Regions from separate parts of the Pseudonocardia sp. EC080619-01 genome, predicted to be linked through region 1. Evidence: predicted binding sites of a transcription regulator. Region 1 holds the regulator's gene; each other region holds the start of a gene.
The links. Region 1 encodes LexA, which represses DNA repair genes until DNA is damaged. Its sites were predicted from a motif close to CGAACACGTGTTCG; they were not measured.
Positions count from the first base shown of each region.

Region 1 (4,177 bases):
GTCGGCGGGACCGCGACGGTGCCCGCGGACACCGATCCTGCGGGCACCGACCTGCCCGCGACGGCGGCAGGGCACTGAGCCCGAGGGGGCCCCGCACGTCCCGGCCCCGCACGTCCCGGCCCTGCATGTCCCGGCCCCGGCGGAGCAGGCTCCGTGTGGGGCCGGTCGCCGTCGCGCTCGGGATCGTCCTCGGCATCAGCGGTGCCGGAGCCGGCGGGGTGACGGCGGCGCACGCCGCGCCGGACGAGGTCCCGGGGGCCCCGCCACGGACCGGGGCCGCACCCGGGCCGGCAGCGCCGCGTCCGGTCTGCACGGCCGAGGACCCGCGGGCCGCCGAGCTCTCCGGGCTGGTCGCCGAGGGCCCACCGGGAGCGGGCCCGGTGCGGTACCGGGCGATCGTCGACGGCGGCGGAACCGGCGAGGTCCTCACGCTCGACCCGGTGACCTGCGCGGTCACCGAGATCCGGGACACCGGTGTCCGGGTCACCGACGTCGAGGACCTCGGCGCGACACCCGACGGGACCCTCTGGCTCGCCGACATCGGCGACAACCGCGGCGACCGCGGCACGGTGCGCCTGGTCGAGCTGCCGGTGTCCGGGCCCGCGCGGGCGCACGACCTCGTCTACCCGGACGGGCCGCGCGACGCCGAGGCGATCCTCCTCGCCGACGACGGGACCCCGCTGATCGTCGCGAAGACCACGGGGGCGGCCGGGGTGTACCGGCCCGCCGGCCCGCTCGACGGCGGCGCCACACCGGTCACGCTGGACCGGGTCGGCGAGGTGGTCCTCCCGTACTCCGCCACGTCCGGCGGCCCGCTCGGCGCCACCGGGACCCGGACGGTCACCGGGGGAGCGGTCGGCCCTCCCGGCGCCGACGGTGGCCGGGTCGCCGCGCTGCGGACCTACACCGACGCGTGGGTGTTCCCGCTGCGCCCGCCACCGGACGGCCGGGTCTCCGCGGACGCGCTCGTCGAGGCCCTGCGCGCAGCGCCGCTGCCGGTGCCGCTGCCGGACGAGGCCCAGGGGGAGGCGGTGGCCCTCGACGGCCGCGGGACGCTGCACTCCGGCTCGGAGGCCCGCGGGCTCTCGCCGGCGGGCGTCCGGGCCGTGCCCGGCGTGGCGACGGCCGCGACCGCCGCGGCGGCCCCCGTGGTCGCGCAACCGGCGGAGGTGCCCCGCACCGGGTCGTTCCCGCCGTGGCTGCCCGCCGTCGCCGGGGCCGGGGTGCTCGGGGTGTTGCTGCTGGCCGGGATCGGCGCGATGGTCCTGCACGGCCGTCGGCGGAGCTGATCCGCCGACGGCCCGGTCCCGCGCCTCAGAGCCGGCGCATGACCGCGACGACCCGGCCCAGGATCGACGCGTCGTCCCCCGGGATCGGGTCGTACGCCTCGTTCGCCGGCATCAGCCAGATGTGCCCGTCCTTGCGGCGGAACGTCTTCACCGTCGCCTCGCCGTCGATCATCGCGGCCACGACCTCGCCCTGCTCGGCGACCGGCTGCTGCCGGACGACGACCCAGTCCCCGTCGGTGATCGCGGCGTCGACCATCGAGTCGCCCTTGACGTTGAGCAGGAACAACGTGCCCTCGCCGACGATCTCCCGCGGGAGCGGGAACACGTCCTGCACGGCCTGCTCGGCGAGGATCGGCCCGCCCGCTGCGATGTCACCGAGCAGCGGCACGAAGGCCGGTGCCGGGCGCTCGGACCGGACCGCCTCGGTGTCCGCGTCGGTGCCGTCGCCCGCCGCGGCCTGCTCCGGGCTCCGGACGTCGACCGCCCGGGTCCGGTTCGGGTCCCGGCGGAGGAAGCCCTTCCGCTCCAGGGTCCGCAGCTGGTGGTGCACCGAGGAGGTGGAGGTCAGCCCCACCGCGTCCCCGATCTCGCGCACGCTCGGCGGGTACCCGTACCGATCCACCCAGTCCCGGATCACCGACAGGACCTTCCGCTGCCGCGGGGTCAGCCCACGGGTGTCGGCCGGGGGCTCGGGGAACTCCCGGACGTCCGCGGATCCCGGCCCGGCGGGCGCACCGCCTCCGGACTCGTCCGCTGCCATCGCATTCGCCTCCTCGAGGATCTACCGGCACGAACACTAGCCAAGTCCGGGCCGTCCGCCAAACATGCGTTCGAAGTTCGTGCCGGGCGTGTCGTGGATTCCGTCGGACCCCGGTGGTAGAACATCGCACAGGCGTTCGATCGAACATCGATTCGACGACTTCGGTCCGGCGCCCGTACAGCGCCGGAGACCGGGAGGGGTGGAGATCGTGAGCGCGACGACGGAGGTGCGGGTGGTCCCCGGCGGTGTCCGCCCGCCGGTCACCGCGGAGCTGGTTCGGGCGGCGCCGCTCGCGGTGCCGCCGCCGCCGTGTGGGACGACGGTCCGGGTGTCCTCCGCGACGCCTGCGGCGGTCCGGATGCCGCCGGGTGCGCGCTCGGCGGGGTCGGCGGGTGCGCCCTCCGTGCTGCACCGGGCGGTCGCCGCCGTGGGCGTGCTGGTCGCCTCCGCCACGGCGGTCGTCGGGCTGGGCCTGCTGGCCGAGGTCGCCACCGCCGGCGTCGTCCCGGTCGCTCCGGCGGCCGTGTCCACGGGTCGCTGACCCGCCGGCGTCGGCGGGCCCGCGGGCGCCCGCCGGCGGCCCCCGTTTCTGTCGGGGGCCGGTGCTACACAGCTCGTACACCCGTTCGACCGGGCTCGGGGAAGGGCCGGTCGGGGGTGAGCAGGGCGCGCGGCCGGGTGTGGCCGGGCGCCGACGGCGAGGAGCAGGAGGAGCCATGCGAGAGCTCGACGTGCGTGACGTGGCGCGGGGGACCCGCGAGACGGCGCGGGGAACGCGCTCCGCCGGACCGCGTGAGCGCAGGCGCCCGGTCCGGCCGGTCTGCGCGGGCGGGGGCCGCTCCACGGCGGCGCTGCGCGACGCCGACCCCGTCGAGGACCGGGCGGTGCCGGTGGCCGAGGGCGTCCGCCGGCTGTCGGCGGCCGAGCGTGCCGCGCTCCGCTGGGCCGGCATCGAGCGGGCCGAGGGCGGCCACGACCGTCCGGAGCGCACCGGGCGCCGCACCGTCCACGGTGTGCCGGTCGTTCCGGGCGCGGCACCGGCGTGGCGGACGGCGGGGGTCCCCGGGCGTGACCGGCGGCCGGTGGCGGCGGACCCGTCGTCCGTGCCCGCGCCGCGTACGGTCCGTCCGCTGCACCGCCGGTGCGTCGCCCCGGCGCGTCGCCGGACGCGGCAGGCGCAGGCGCACTCGCGGGGCTCCCGGCTGCTGGCCGGGGTGGCGGTCGCGCTGTGCGCGGCGACCGCCGTCGTGGTGCTCGGGCTGCTGGGTGACGCGGCCGCCGGGTGGAACGCCGGCGGCGCGACGGCCCCCGCGAGCCCGGCGGGGCCGGTCGTGACGGCGGCGACCGGACGCTGACCGGTGGCCGCCGGGCGCGACACACCGGCGTGTCGCGGAACCGGGTGGCCGTCCGGCGCGGTCGTTCCGGGGCGACGGACGGCGGGCGGAGCCGGCGTGCACGACCTGATCAGGGCGTATGCATCCGTTCATGATCGGTTGCTGTCGGCGGGGGCCGGGAGCCGGTGTGCGAGGCTTCGGGTCCCGATCGGGCGAAGCTCGGCGCCGCGCCGCCCCTGGGATGGCGCACCCCTAGATGTAGGGGTTACATTGGTGTCGTTCTCCCACGGGTTGGGGAACAGGTCATCGCGGAGAGTCTCCGGTAGGTCGCGGGAGAAAGAGGGTGGGTACGTCGTGCGTTGCCCCTTCTGCCGCCACCCGGACTCGCGGGTGATCGATTCCCGGACCGCCGACGACGGGACGTGTACCCGCCGTCGCCGGTCTTGCACCGCGTGCGGTCGCCGGTTCACCACGGTCGAGGAGACCGTGCTCGCCGTCGTCAAGCGCAGCGGGGTGAGCGAGCCCTTCAGCCGCCAGAAGGTGGTCGGAGGGGTTCGGCGGGCGTGTCAGGGCCGGCCGGTCGACGAGGACGACCTGCAGCAGCTCGCCCACAGGGTCGAGGAGACGGTGCGTGCCCGCGGGGCGGCCGAGATTCCCAGCCACGAGGTGGGGCTGGCGATCCTCGGACCGTTGCGCGATCTCGACGAGGTCGCGTACCTGCGGTTCGCGAGCGTCTACCGGTCCTTCTCCTCCATCGAGGACTTCGAGAAGGAGATCGCCGATCTGCGTACGGC
Region 1 covers NZ_CP012184.1:1,099,441-1,103,617, reverse strand. Annotated here, with positions in the region: gene hflX (GTPase HflX) at 1-78, shown strand, start outside; gene AD017_RS05070 (hypothetical protein) at 156-1,289, shown strand; gene lexA (transcriptional repressor LexA) at 1,315-2,049, opposite strand; gene AD017_RS05060 (hypothetical protein) at 2,258-2,590, shown strand; gene AD017_RS05055 (hypothetical protein) at 2,766-3,404, shown strand; gene nrdR (transcriptional regulator NrdR) at 3,738-4,177, shown strand, end outside.

Region 2 (4,177 bases), 2.0 Mb from region 1:
CGCCGCCGAGGGCGTGCAGCCGTGGACGACCGCCCGGGCCGAGGTGTTCGGGGTGCCGCTGGGCGACGCCGCGAAGCGCAGGCTCGTCGTCGTCGCGGCCGAGCTGCGGGCCCGCGGGGTGCGGGTCGACCTCTCCTACGGCGGGCGCGGCCTCAAGGGCGCGATGAAGTCGGCGGACCGCTCCGGCGCCCGGTTCGCGCTGGTCCTGGGCGACCGCGACCTCGAGAACGGCACCGTCGGGCTCAAGGACCTCGCCTCCGGCGAGCAGCAGGACGTCCCGCTCGACGCCGTCACCGGAGCCGTCGTCACGGCCCTCGCGAGCTGACCGTGGCCGTCGACGACCAGGAGCGTTGGGACGCCCGGCACCGCGCGGCCGGCGTCGGCACCCCGCAGCCACCGGACGCGCTGCGGCCGCACACCGGGCTGCTGCCGGCCACCGGCCGGGCGCTCGACGTCGCCTGCGGCCGCGGGTCCGTCGCCGCGTGGCTCGCCGCGCAGGGGCTCGACGTCGTCGCGGTGGACGTCTCGCCGGCCGGGCTCGCGGCCGGGGCGGCGCTCGTCGCGGCCGAGCAGCCGCCCGGGCGGGTCCGCTGGGTCCAGGCGGACCTCGACCACGGGTTCCCCGCCGACGACGACGTGTACGACGTCGTCGTCTGCCAGCGGTTCCGGGCCCCCGCGCTCTACCCGGCGCTCGCCGCGGCCGTCGCTCCCGGCGGGCTGCTGGTGGTCACCGTGCTCTCCGAGGTCGGCGACACCGGCGGGCAGTACCGGGCCGCCCCCGGCGAGCTTCCGGCGGCGTTCGGCGAGCTGGAGGTCGTCGCCCACCACGAGGGCGGCGGGGAGGCGCACCTGGTGGTCCGCCGGCCCGCCTGAGTCAGCGACGGGCGGCGACGAGCGCCGCGAGACCGGTCGTCACCGGCACCGCGGCGACCAGCCCGATGCTGCCGACCAGCGTCCGGACGATCTCGGTCGCGACGTCCTGGCTTGTCAGGACCTCCGTCACGCCGCCGGCCGCCACCGAGAACAGCAGCAGCAACGGGAGCGCGGCGCCGGCGTAGGCCAGCACGAGGGTGTTCACCGCGGACGCCACGTGGTCGCGGCCGATCCGCATCCCGGCGGCGAACAGCTCGCGGGGCCCGAGCCGCGGGTTCGCCGCACCGAGCTCCCAGACCGCCGACGCCTGGGTGACCGTCACGTCGTCGAGCGCACCGAGCGCGCCGATCACGAGCCCGGCCAGGACCAGGCCGCGCGGGTCGATCGGGACGCCGGGGCCGAGCGTCCCGATCAGGTTGGCCGTCGTGTCGTCCAGCCCGGTGAGCCGGGTGGCCGCGGTGAAGGCGTAGCCGAGCACGCCGATCAGGGCCAGCGACGCGAGCGTCCCCAGTACCGCGCACGACGTACGGGCGCTGAACCCGTGGGTCAGGTACAGCACCACGAACATGATCAGGCACGACCCGGTGACGGCCACCGCGAGCGGTGACCCGCCCGACAGGATCGCCGGCAGGACGAACCACAGCAGCACGGCGAAGCTGAGCAGCAGGCCCACCAGGGCGGCGAACCCGCGCAGCCGCCCCAGCAGCACGACGGCCACCGCGAACGCCGCCGCCAGCCAGCCCAGCGCGGGCCCGCGCTGGAAGTCGTTGAGCTGGTACGAGCCCGCCTCGTCCGGGTTCCCGCCGGACCAGGCCATCGTCACCGGGTCGCCGACGGCGAACCGCGGGCTGGACGGCTCGGTCGGGACGAGCTGCACGAGGTCGCGTCCGGCCCGGGGGCCGTCGGTCATCCGGACGGTGACGCCGGTGCAGGCCCCGTCGCCGGAGCCGGGGGAGCAGTCCGCGACCTGGACGGACTGCACGTCGCCGTGCACCTGCTCGGTCGGCGGCAGCTCGGGTGCCGGGACCGGCCCCGGCCACAGCAGGACGAGACCGGTGAGGGTCGCGAGGGCGCAGGGGACGAGCAGCGCGACGAGGAGGTTCCGCACCCGTCGGCCGGCGGGGGAGGGGGCGCCGTGTCCGTGCCCGTGGCCGTGCCCGGTGCCGGCGTGGTCCTCCTCGGCCCGGCGTCGCGCCGCACGGCGCCCGGTGCCGGTCGGGGCGCCGGCGGGCACCGGCCCGGTGGCGTACCCGCCGCCGTGCTCCTGCCCGGCGCCCTCCGTTCCCGGGGCCCACGGCGCGTCGGGACGACGAGCGGCCCGCTCCGGCGGCGGGCCACCGGGACCGGGACGCCCCGGCACGGGCGGGGTCGCACGGGGCCGGGGGACACCGTGCCCGTGGCCGTCGCCGGGCTCGGGGCGGCGCCGCCTGCCGGACGGCTGCCCGCCCCGCGGGTCCCCGGGGTACGGGTGCCGCGGGCCGGGATCGTCGGGATGCACGTCCGCATCCTCGCAAGCGATCACCGCACCGCCGACCGGTCCTCGCCCGGAGGCGGCCGCCGGGCGACGACCGGTTGCCCGGTGTTCGAACTTGTGTTCGAATGACTCTCGTGCGGTGGAACGGGCAGCAGGTGGGGATCGACGGGATCGGCGCGGACGCGGCGCTGCCGGGGATGCGCGGGTTGCTGCGCACGGTGCGTACGCCGGAGTTCGCGGGGACGGTGTTCCACGAGGTGGAGGCGCGGTCGGTGCTGAACCGGGTGGCGTCGTCCTCGCCGGTGCCGTTCGGGTGGACGGTGAACCCGTACCGCGGCTGCTCCCACGCGTGCACCTACTGCCTCGCGGGCGACACCCCGGTGCTGACGGCCGACGGCCGGTCCCGCCCGATCGGGGAGCTCCGCCCGGGCGACGAGGTGGTCGGCACGACGTCCGACGGGCGGGGCCGCCGCCGGTTCGTCCGCACCCCGGTGCTCGCGCACTGGTCCACCCGGCGCCGCGCCCAGCGGGTGTCCCTGACCGACGGCACGGTGCTGGTCACCTCGGCCGAGCACCGCTTCCTGACCGGCGAGGGCTGGGCCCACGTGCGGCCGGGGCGGTGCCGGGCCTCGGCGGACCGTCCGCACCTGCGGCCCGGCTCCGCGCTGGTGGGGCCCGGCGCGGCGGCGATGCCCCGCGGCGCCCGGCCGCCCGGCTACGACGAGGGCTACCTCTGCGGCCTGGTCCGGGCCGACGCGGTCCGGTCCCGGGTGACGGCCGAGGCGTTCCCGTCGGCGTGGGTGGAGCTGGAGGCGGTCGCCCGCGCCCACCACCTGATCGGCGAACCGGCACGGGCGACCGCACCGTCGGCGGCCCCGGCCGCGGCGCAGCGGCCGTCGCCCACGGTGTGGCCGGAGCACCCCGGGCAGGGCTGGTCGGCGGGATTCGTCGGCGGTGTGCTCGACGCCTGCGGCCAGGTCTCGGCGGGGGTGCTGCGGATCGTCCCGGGCGACGAGCAGCTCACCCGGGCCACGGTCGCGGCGGTGCGCCGGCTCGGGTTCCGGGTGGCGTCCGAACCGTCCGGGCGGCCGGGTGCGCGCGCGTTGCGGGTGCTCGGCGGCGCGGCGGAGCAGCTGCGGCTGGTCGCGGTCGCGGACCCGGCCGTCGCGCGGGTCCGCGACGTCACCGGTGCCCTCGTCGAGGAGCCGCCGGAAGGGGCCCCGCAGGTCACCGGTGTGCACGACACCGGCCGGGTGGTCCCGATGTACGACATCACCACCGGCACGGGTGACTTCGTCGCGGCCGGGGTCGTCAGCCACAACTGCTTCGCCCGCAACACCCACACCTACCTCGACCTCGACGCGGGCGCGGACTTCGACTCCCAGATCGTGGTGAAGGTGAACGCCGCCCGGGTGCTGGAGCGTGAGCTGGCGCGGCCGTCGTGGCGGCGGGAGCACGTCGCGATGGGCACCAACACCGACCCGTACCAGCGGGCCGAGGGCCGCTACCGGCTGATGCCCGGGGTGATCGGGGCGCTCGCCCGGTCCGGCACACCGTTCTCGATCCTGACCAAGGGCACCGTGCTGACCCGGGACCTGCCGGACCTGGCCGCGGCGAACCGGGACGTCCGGGTCGGCACCGGGGTCTCGGTCGCGTTGCTCGACCGGGAGCTGCAGGCGCGCCTGGAACCGGGGACGCCGAGCCCGCGGGCCCGGCTCGACCTGGTCCGGCGGATCACGGAGGCGGGCCTGCCGTGCGGGGTGATGGTCGCGCCCGTCCTGCCGTGGCTCACGGACTCGGCCGAGGCGCTCGACGCGCTGCTCGGGGAGA
Region 2 covers NZ_CP012184.1:5,209,438-5,213,614, forward strand. Annotated here, with positions in the region: gene hisS (histidine--tRNA ligase) at 1-325, shown strand, start outside; gene AD017_RS24435 (bifunctional 2-polyprenyl-6-hydroxyphenol methylase/3-demethylubiquinol 3-O-methyltransferase UbiG) at 328-873, shown strand; gene AD017_RS24440 (YibE/F family protein) at 875-2,371, opposite strand; gene AD017_RS35860 (intein-containing Rv2578c family radical SAM protein) at 2,473-4,177, shown strand, end outside.
Region 2: a site for LexA is predicted at 2,458-2,471, ahead of AD017_RS35860 (intein-containing Rv2578c family radical SAM protein). Genes of this name have one in related genera too.

Region 3 (4,177 bases), on a different replicon from region 1:
CTCACAGGTCACGGGCCGGTGGCCCTCGGCATTCGCCGAGGGGTCGCGGTCGTCGCCCCTGATGGCTGGGTGGTGCTCGGCACCGGTTCCGGGTTGGACCGGTGAACGTGGAAGAGGCGCCCCGCTGATGGCGGGGCGCCTCTGGGTTGGTGGGTGTCTAGCTGGGCTGGCGGGTGTGCCAGTCGGCGATGGTGAAGCGGTCTGCGGTGCGGAGGCAGCGCCAGTCGCGGTTGAGCCGGGCGTTGCGTTCGGCGGTGGTGTGGGATGTGGCGGCGATGTAGTCGCACCGGGCGGCCAGGACGTCGGCGCGGGTGGCGGTGGCGGGCAGGATGGGGACGCCCGAAGTGCCGCTGTCGCGGCAGTCCTCGCACAGCCCGTCGTCGCGGGTGCGCTGCTGGTCGCGCGTCGGGCGTTCCACCCCGCAGGCCACGCAGGGCAGGCCACGCATCGGGGGCACGGCCGCGCGGTCGTAGTCGAGCTGTTCGTAGTCGGTCTGGTCGTCGGTGTCCTCGGTCGGGTCGACGCGTCCGGCGAAGTAGCGGCGTGCGGCGGCGTCCTGGTCCGTGGTGTGCTGGCTGCGGCGCTGGCGCGGGATGCCCTGGCGGGTGACCAGATCGCGGGGTTTGCGGCGCTCGTAGTCGCGGCGCTCCGCGCGGGTTGCGCGTACCGCGCGGGCGGTCTGGGTCGCTGCCTCGGCCCGTCGTTCCGGTCGTGGAGCGCATGCTTCGATGAGTTCGCGCCCGAGTGCGTTGTGGCATTTCCACAGCTTCCGCAGCTCGTCGAGCATGACCGACGGCGGGTTCTCGAGGGCGGTCAGGATCTCGGCCAGTAGGGCGCGGGTGTCGGGGTCGGCGGCGTCGGCGATGCGGCCGGTTCGGCGTCGCGCCTCGCGGGTCGCGCCCGCCGCGATGAGGTCGGCCACCTGTCGGAGTTGCTGGGCTGTGTCGGTGCTCGTCGCGTCGGTGGTGGTGTCCATGCCGAGTGCGCCTCCGTGCTGGCCGGTGGTCAGAGGTGGGTGGGCCTGTCGGCCCGTGAGGGGCAGCGGGCGTCGTCCCCGCTGCCGCTTCGCGGCGGTTGCACGGCCTCCGAGGCTCGAGGTCAAGGGCAGACCGGAGGGCTGTCGCCGCAGGCGACGCGGAGCGCCAGCGGAGCGCCCTTGAGGTTGAGTGAGGCCGTGCTCAGCTCTAGGGCCGTCAGGCCCAGCCGCCCCGCCGCCAGGCGGGTCCAACAGGGTTCTCGGCCGGCCGCGGCCTTGAGCGGCCCTACGTCACCGGCCGGCCGCCGTACCCGGCCCGACCACCCTTGAATGCCGGCAGGTGCATCGATGGATGCCGGCAGCGAGCATCGGCACGGCGACACGTGTGGCCGGGCCCCGCCGGCGGCGGGGCCCGTGACCGGAGGGCTGCCTCAGAAGGGCGGCTCCTCGTCGCCCAGGTCGATCTCCCACTCGGCGACCGGGGCCGGGCCGGTGTTCTCCCAGTCGTCGCTGAGGAACTCGTCGACGATCAGGGCGTCGCGCTCGGTGTAGCCGTCGACGATGTCGTAGGTGGGCGCGCTCATCTGTGGCCTCCGGTGGTCGGTGCGGCTGGAACGCGGCGCAGCCTCAGCACGGCCGTGCCGGGGTCCCGAAGGGACGGCGGGGAGCCGCCGCTGGCCCGTGCGGGTGACACCGCCGGCCGGCCCGGGCATCCTGGACCGGCACCCCGGGTCGGGGGCCGAGACCGGTGGCCGGGGACCAGCAACGGTGACCATCCGGCCGGTCGAGCCCGCTGCCTCGGCCGCACTGCAGCGCAGCCGACCTGCATCTCGGGCGATGGCTATGGGGCGGTCTCACCCGCACGGGCCAGCGGCGGCTCATCGGTGCTTGCCCCGGCGCGGGTGTGCTGACCTTCGGGCGATCCAGCCGTGCCGAGCACCGGAGGCCACCCCCGCACCGCTCCCGGCACCGCCGACCACCGACGGTGCCCGCCGGCACCGAGCGGGTGACCGGGCCCTGCCCACTGGCACCAGGCAGGTGACCAGGCCCTACCCGCCGGCGCCGGGCAGGTGACCGGGCACTGCCTACCGGCACCGGCCTGGTGACCTCGCATTCATGACCGGCACCGAGCTGGTGACGCCCTGCTGCGCACCGGCACCATGGCTCCTGCCTTCACGGTTTCGCGGATCAGGGCCAGGCCGCGGCGCTCGTGGCGGCGAGGCGCCCGTGTTCGGCGAGCGCGGCGAGCACGTCGGCTCCGCTGGTGACCAGCGTGGCTCGCTGTCGGATCAGCTGGTGGGTCCCGGCCGAGCACACTGAGGTGACCGGGCCGGGCACGGCCATGACCGGGCGGCCGAGCTCCCGTGCGGCGGCGGCGACCTGCAGCGTCCCGGAGCGGGCCGCGGCCTCGACGACCACGGTCGCGTGTCCGAGCGCGGCGAGCACCCGCGCACGGCCGAGTACCCGGAGACGGCTGGGGGTCGTACCGGGTGGCTGCGTGGAGACGAGCAGCCCGCTCTGGGCGATCCGTGCGAGGAGGTTCTCGTGCGCGGTCGGGTAGCTCCGGTCGATGCCGCAGTTCAGCACGGCCACGGTCGGGGCGTGTGCGGCCAGGGCGCCGCGGTGTGCGGCAGCGTCGATCCCGAACCCGGCCCCGGAGATGACCGTGTGCCCGGCGGTGGCGAGCTCGGCGGCGAAGTCGGAGGCCACGTGGGTGCCGTAGCCGGTGGCGGCGCGGGCCCCGGTCAGGGTCACCGACGGCGCGGACAGGATCTCCAGGTCGGCGGCGCCCGCGGACCCACAGCCCGACCGTGCCGCCCAGCGACGAGGTGGTGGGCCACTGGGGGTCTTCGGGGATCAGAAGTCGTGCCCCGTATCGGGTGGCGGCCTCGCCGTCGCCGGCGGCCCGGGCCGCGGCGGTCCGCACCCGCTCCGGGGTCAGGTGCCCGCTGAGGGGGTCGGGGATTTCGCCGTCGCGGAGCTGCTCGGCCACGGCGCGGGGCCCTGCCGAGACGATGAGCTGTTCCAGCTCCGGGCAGGACCGGTCGGTCAGCCGCAGCAGGAACGCGCGCGCGGCGCGCACGTCGGCCAGTGGGTCCCGACCGGGTGTCGGGGCGGGGATCGGGCAGGGGGCGGTGTGGGTGAGCATCCGGGGCACCTCGTGGGGCAGCAGGAACGGAGGAAAGGGGTGTGCCCCGGGGTGATGTCTCACCGCCGGGGCACACCGGGTGTGGCCGCTGGGCTTGATCAGAGGTCGGGCTCGTGCTCGGCCGGCTCGCGCAGGCCCAGACTGGTGTGCAGGAGCAGCTCGTCGTCGGCCATCCGACGGCGGGGATCCCTGCCGGAGCACAGCTCGCCGGCGGCCTCGCGTTGCTCGGCCTCGGCGAGGGCCTGCTCGGCGCGGTGCACGGCCACGTTGGCGTGACAGACCGCGTTCAATGCCGGCAGTGACCGGTCGCCGTGGTGGTCGCGGTTGTCGCGGGCGGCCATCAGGTCGTGGCGGGCGTCGTCGAGCGAGGCCGCCGCGAGCCCGACGGCCGGGGCGCGGAAGGATCCGTCGGGCATCAGCCCGAGGTCACGTACGGCGTTCTCGTCGTACCACTCGCCGGGCATGATGTCGCCGTAGTAGTAGCCCGCCCCGGGACGGCTCTCCTCCGACCCGGCGATCCCGAGTTCGCGCAGGCGGGCGTCGATCGACTTCTGGTGGCGGTCGCGCCACTCCGTGATGTCGAGCATGAGGTGCCTCCTGGTTGTTCGTGGTTGCGCCCGGTCGGTGAGGGGTGGTCAGGCTTCGGGATCGTCGTCCGGTTCGGTGGCGTCGACCCGACGGTCGTCTTCGGTGATGGCCCACTCGGCGGCGAGCTCGGCGTCGGAGGGCTCCCAGCCGTCCATGTCGACGGTGGGCTCACCGGTATCGGGTTCGTCGGCGTACTCGATCCGGTAGGTGTCGCTCCACGCCAGCGCGCCCTGGGCGAATGCCGTGAAGTGATCGTGTGAGGCGGCTGCTGGCGGGTCGGCGAACGCGGTCCCGTGGTGCTCGACGGGGCGTTGCCACGGGTCGTGGTTCTCTGGCATCGCTGTAGCTCCTGCTCGTCGTGGGCGGCGGTGAGCTCGGCGACCTCGTAGCTGGTCAGGCGTCGGGCTCAGCGGCCGGGGCGGGCTCGGCCTGGGTGATGGTGATGTTGTGCGCGGTCGGGATCA
Region 3 covers NZ_CP012185.1:311,020-315,196, reverse strand. Annotated here, with positions in the region: gene AD017_RS29680 (hypothetical protein) at 158-976, opposite strand; gene AD017_RS35590 (hypothetical protein) at 1,408-1,560, opposite strand; gene AD017_RS36710 (DNA-processing protein DprA) at 2,165-2,731, opposite strand; gene AD017_RS29670 (hypothetical protein) at 3,224-3,712, opposite strand; gene AD017_RS29665 (hypothetical protein) at 3,761-4,051, opposite strand; gene AD017_RS29660 (hypothetical protein) at 4,107-4,177, opposite strand, start outside.
Region 3: a site for LexA is predicted at 2,990-3,003, ahead of AD017_RS36710 (DNA-processing protein DprA). Genes of this name have one in related genera too.

Region 4 (4,177 bases), on a different replicon from region 1:
TCAGTGGCCAGGCCTGTCCAGCACGACGGGGCGGCCATTCCTTCCGAGCCACCGAAGCGACAACACCTCATCAGCCACACCCCGTCGTCCCGGGCATCCGGGGCACCAACCCCGAACACCTACGACCTTAGGGAGACACCGCATGACCATCACCTCCAACGGCCACCCCGACGCCACTTTTCCCAGCGCCTCGAGTGGCGGCAGCCCCGACCGGGCGGCGCCACTGCTGTGGATGCGAGGCGAGCGCGCCGCGCTCGGCTCGTTCACCCACGACGGCCTCGGTGGGGCACCGTTCCCGGGGTCGGGCGCCCGAGCGTCGGGCGGCGAGGGGGCCGCTGGCGCCACCGCGAGACTGACCTTTGTCAGGACGGGCAGGCCCCACCCGTCACCGGGCAGAGCAACGGATCGAACAGATCCGGAAGGCTGTCGATCAGAGCGCCGTGCCCGTCGTAGTAGCGGTCGAGCCAGCGCGCGACGCAGACGACGGTGACCTCACTCGCTCCCGCATCTTTCAGAGCAATAGACACGGACTGCGAGTTCCGACCGGCCACCCACGTGTCGTCGACGACCAGCACGTGCTTCCCGTGAACTCGGTCCGTCCACCGGTCCGGGATGACAAACCGGTCCGGCAGCGGGCCGTCGCGACGATCGACCTCGATACTCGGCCCCGTCTTGATCTGGAACTTGAGGACGGACGGGTCGTCGTAGATCACGACCTGGTCGCCAAGCAGCGACACCGGGTGCTGGGTCCCGGGCCTGGTCGCCGAACACACGAACGTGACGGCCGCCCAGGGACGTCCGACCGTTGCGATGATGCAATTGCGGTGCAGGAACGCCGCCCCCCGGGCCAGAAACTTGACGTCGCGGAGGTTGTCGGCGGACGAGCCACGATCACCCTTGTATCCGTGCATGTGGTGGCCGGACTGCTGGCCCTTCACCGCATAGGACAGCGGCACGACGTGGTCGGCGAGACGCTCGACGCCGAAGGTGCGCCTATGCCCAGCGCACGTATCGCACAGCGCGGCCGACGCGGGCCCAGCACACGCCTCACAGATTCCCGCGCCGCGCTGCAGTGTCCCGAAGATCGCGCCCACCCGGTCTCTGACGAGTCGTGCAACGCGGTCGCGTTCGGCGGGCGGGGGGTCGTGCGGTTCGGTCATCCCCAGCCCGACGCCGCCGGGGCGAGGAAGGCGTCGATCTTGCCGGGCTCCTTGACGATGTCCTCGACAATGCGCATCACCGTCGCCGTGCTGTCGGCAACGTGCACCCCCGGCTGGCCGACCAGCTTCTGGGCCCACTGGTTGGCAGCGACGACCAGTTCGGTGAGGATGACGGGACGCCCGTGGGCGACTCCTGCGCGCGCCTGGATCCGCGCGCCGCTGTACTCGCCTGCCTCGACGACGACCGTCGCCCGACCGTAGCCGGACATTACGGAGTTGCGCATCGGGAAGGTGTGCTTGCCGGGCGGGGCGTCGGGCCAGAACTGCGACAGCAGTAGCCCTTCGCGGGCGACCGCGTCCTGCAGCTTGCGGTTCTCCGCCGGGTAGTAGCGGTTGATCCCCGTGCCGATGACGGCGACCGCGCGACCGCCCGCCTCCAGCGTGGCGGTGTGTGCGGCGGCGTCGATCCCCTTCGCCAGCCCGGACACGACGGTGACACCACGCTCGACCAGGCCCAGGGCTACCGACCGTGCGATGGACAGCCCGCGCTCAGACGCGGTCCGGGAGCCGACGACGGACACCGACACTTCGTCGCTGACCAGACGGCCGCGGTGGAACAGCACCGGCGGGAGGTCGTGGACAGCGCGAAACTGCTCCGGATACGCGTCGTCGAGGAAGGTCAGGAACCCAAGACCGGCGGCCTGCCAGGCCTCGATGTCCCGGCGGGCTGCCGTCAACTCCTCCGCCTCGCCGTACAGACCGGCGGGATTGTGGGTGTGCCATAGGTCGAGGGCACTCTCACGCGGGCCGACCTCGGCGACGACGTCGGCGTAGGTCATCCGCTTCGGGCGGTTGCGCAGCAGTGCAACGAGCGCCGCACGTTCCGCGTCATCCCACACCGGTCCGAGAGTAGAGCTATCAGCGAGTCCTGACACCTGGCTGTTCACCTCCCTCTGGTCGTCACGAGCACATGCCGAACATGCGTTCGATTATGGCGCATGACCAGGCTCTCTGTCATCAACGGGCGACACGCGTCGCCGGTTACAGGTAGGTAAGGCTTGTCATGCGATCGAGGCAGACCTTCTCACCCCGCCAGCTGGGCCGCGTCCTGGCCCTGCAACACAGCGCACACCGTCGACGGGCACCAGTGGGGCCCGCCGCGGGCGGTCGGCACGCCCTCTGCGGTCAATGCCGCGCCAATCGCGGCCTGCGTCTCCCCACGGTCGTGGTCGGCCAGGATCTGGCGCACGACGTCGTCCGACACCGGGTCGGGCGGCCCCGCCGAGCACCGGCGGCACGCTTCGCAGCCAGCCCACTCGCGGGTGCGCCGGCCGATCAGCCACCGCTCGTACCGCGACGCGCTGGCGATGATGTTCGCCGTCATCTCTCCAGCGCCGGGTCAGGGCGTTTCCCGCCCTCGGTGGGGCCCTCGGAAAGCGACACCACCTGAACCACAGCGAACCCACACGGGCGCTCCACCCGACTCGCGCACCTCTCCAGGCCCGACGGCAGCCGCGACGACCTTGCACCCGCAACCCGGCGACCGGACCGAGCGACCGGGGCCGTCAGAAGGTCGGCGGCCGGGGATGACCGCCGCACCCTGCCCGCCCGTGCGGGCACCGGTGCGATGAACCGCTCGCTGACGCCATCCGGGCGAGATCACCTGCAGCCGGTTCCCAGCATGCGGTTGCTGCCGGGCAGTGGTGATCCCACGCCGGACGGGCCAGCAGCGAACCCCCGCCCGAGCCCACCCGGGCGCGCCCAGACAGGTGCTGTCACCCACCGGTACGACTCGACCAGGAGACCACCATGACCGATCACCACTCCACCACCGAGGACAGCACCGGCGACACCGGCGAGCTGGGCCGGTTCCTCCCGGATGGCCGGGTCACCCTGCATCGGTGCCCCTGCGCGACCGAGGCCGCGGCGTTGCGCCCGGCCGATCGCCGCGGCCGGATCATGTCCGACCCTGACTGGGACACCCACCAGACCGTGACCTGCCCGCAGTGCGGGCGCTACGGCCGTCTCGACCCCACCGACACCGCCCATGCCCCCGTAGCGGTGCTCGGCATCGCACCACTGCCCGCTGGCTGCGACGACTGCGGCGCCACACGCGGCGAGCCCTGCCGGCAGCCGTTCTGCCCCGGCCAGGACCTCCTCGACCCCGCCCCGGCCGACGACCAGGACGCCTGCGCCGGCGGGGGCGGCGTCGCGGTGCCCTACACGGCGCGCGGGCTGCTCATGAAGCTTCCCTCGACGATGCGGATCTGGCGGTACTGGGCGAGCCGTGCACTTCATCCCGGCAACGCCGACTGGCGACGCGGTGCGCTGCGCTCGACCGCGCAGGCCACCGTCGAGGTGTGGCGGCTGCGCCGCGGCCTGCGCAACGGTCCGGTCGAGATCGTGAGCACCGCCGATGTCGGCCACGTCGACGTCGCCGAACTGTTCGATCACCTCGCTGGCCGCGTCGGCACCGCCGGCCAGCACCATGCGCTGTTCGCGTTGCGGATCGCCCAAGGATGGGGCGACTCGGTGGCCATCGACCTCGTCGACGCCGCCGCGGTCTGGCGCAGGGTCCCGTCCTGAACCAGGCCTCTCGGGCGGCTCACCGATCACAGGAGATCGAGCAGCTCGCCCGGATCGCAGCGGGCGCCGCCAGCTGCTCGGCTACGCCTGCCTGGACCCCGATGACCGGTGGCGGATACGCCAGGTAGCGCTCTACCCCGCCCGCCAAGCAACCTGGACCGGCCCGTCCCCGAGCCAGAAACAGTGCTGGTCGGCGCCCCCGGACATAGTCGAACAGGGCAGGGAGGCGTTCCGCCGCCTCGCCCACCGGACTGCGATCGCCGAGTGCGCCGCCCTGCCGCCGTCACCGTGATCAACCGGCCACTGCGCTGCAGGATCGGGAGCGGTGCGCGGCTGGGCTTCGGGTGCTCGGTCGGTGCGACTGGACCGCCCGAAGGTCAGCACACCCCGGGGTGGGCTACGCGCCGATAACCCGCCGCCGACCCGCCCGG
Region 4 covers NZ_CP012185.1:306,384-310,560, forward strand. Annotated here, with positions in the region: gene AD017_RS29640 (phosphoribosyltransferase) at 363-1,160, opposite strand; gene AD017_RS29645 (DNA-processing protein DprA) at 1,157-2,059, opposite strand; gene AD017_RS29650 (hypothetical protein) at 2,245-2,544, opposite strand; gene AD017_RS29655 (hypothetical protein) at 2,970-3,746, shown strand.
Region 4: a site for LexA is predicted at 2,135-2,148, ahead of AD017_RS29645 (DNA-processing protein DprA). Genes of this name have one in related genera too.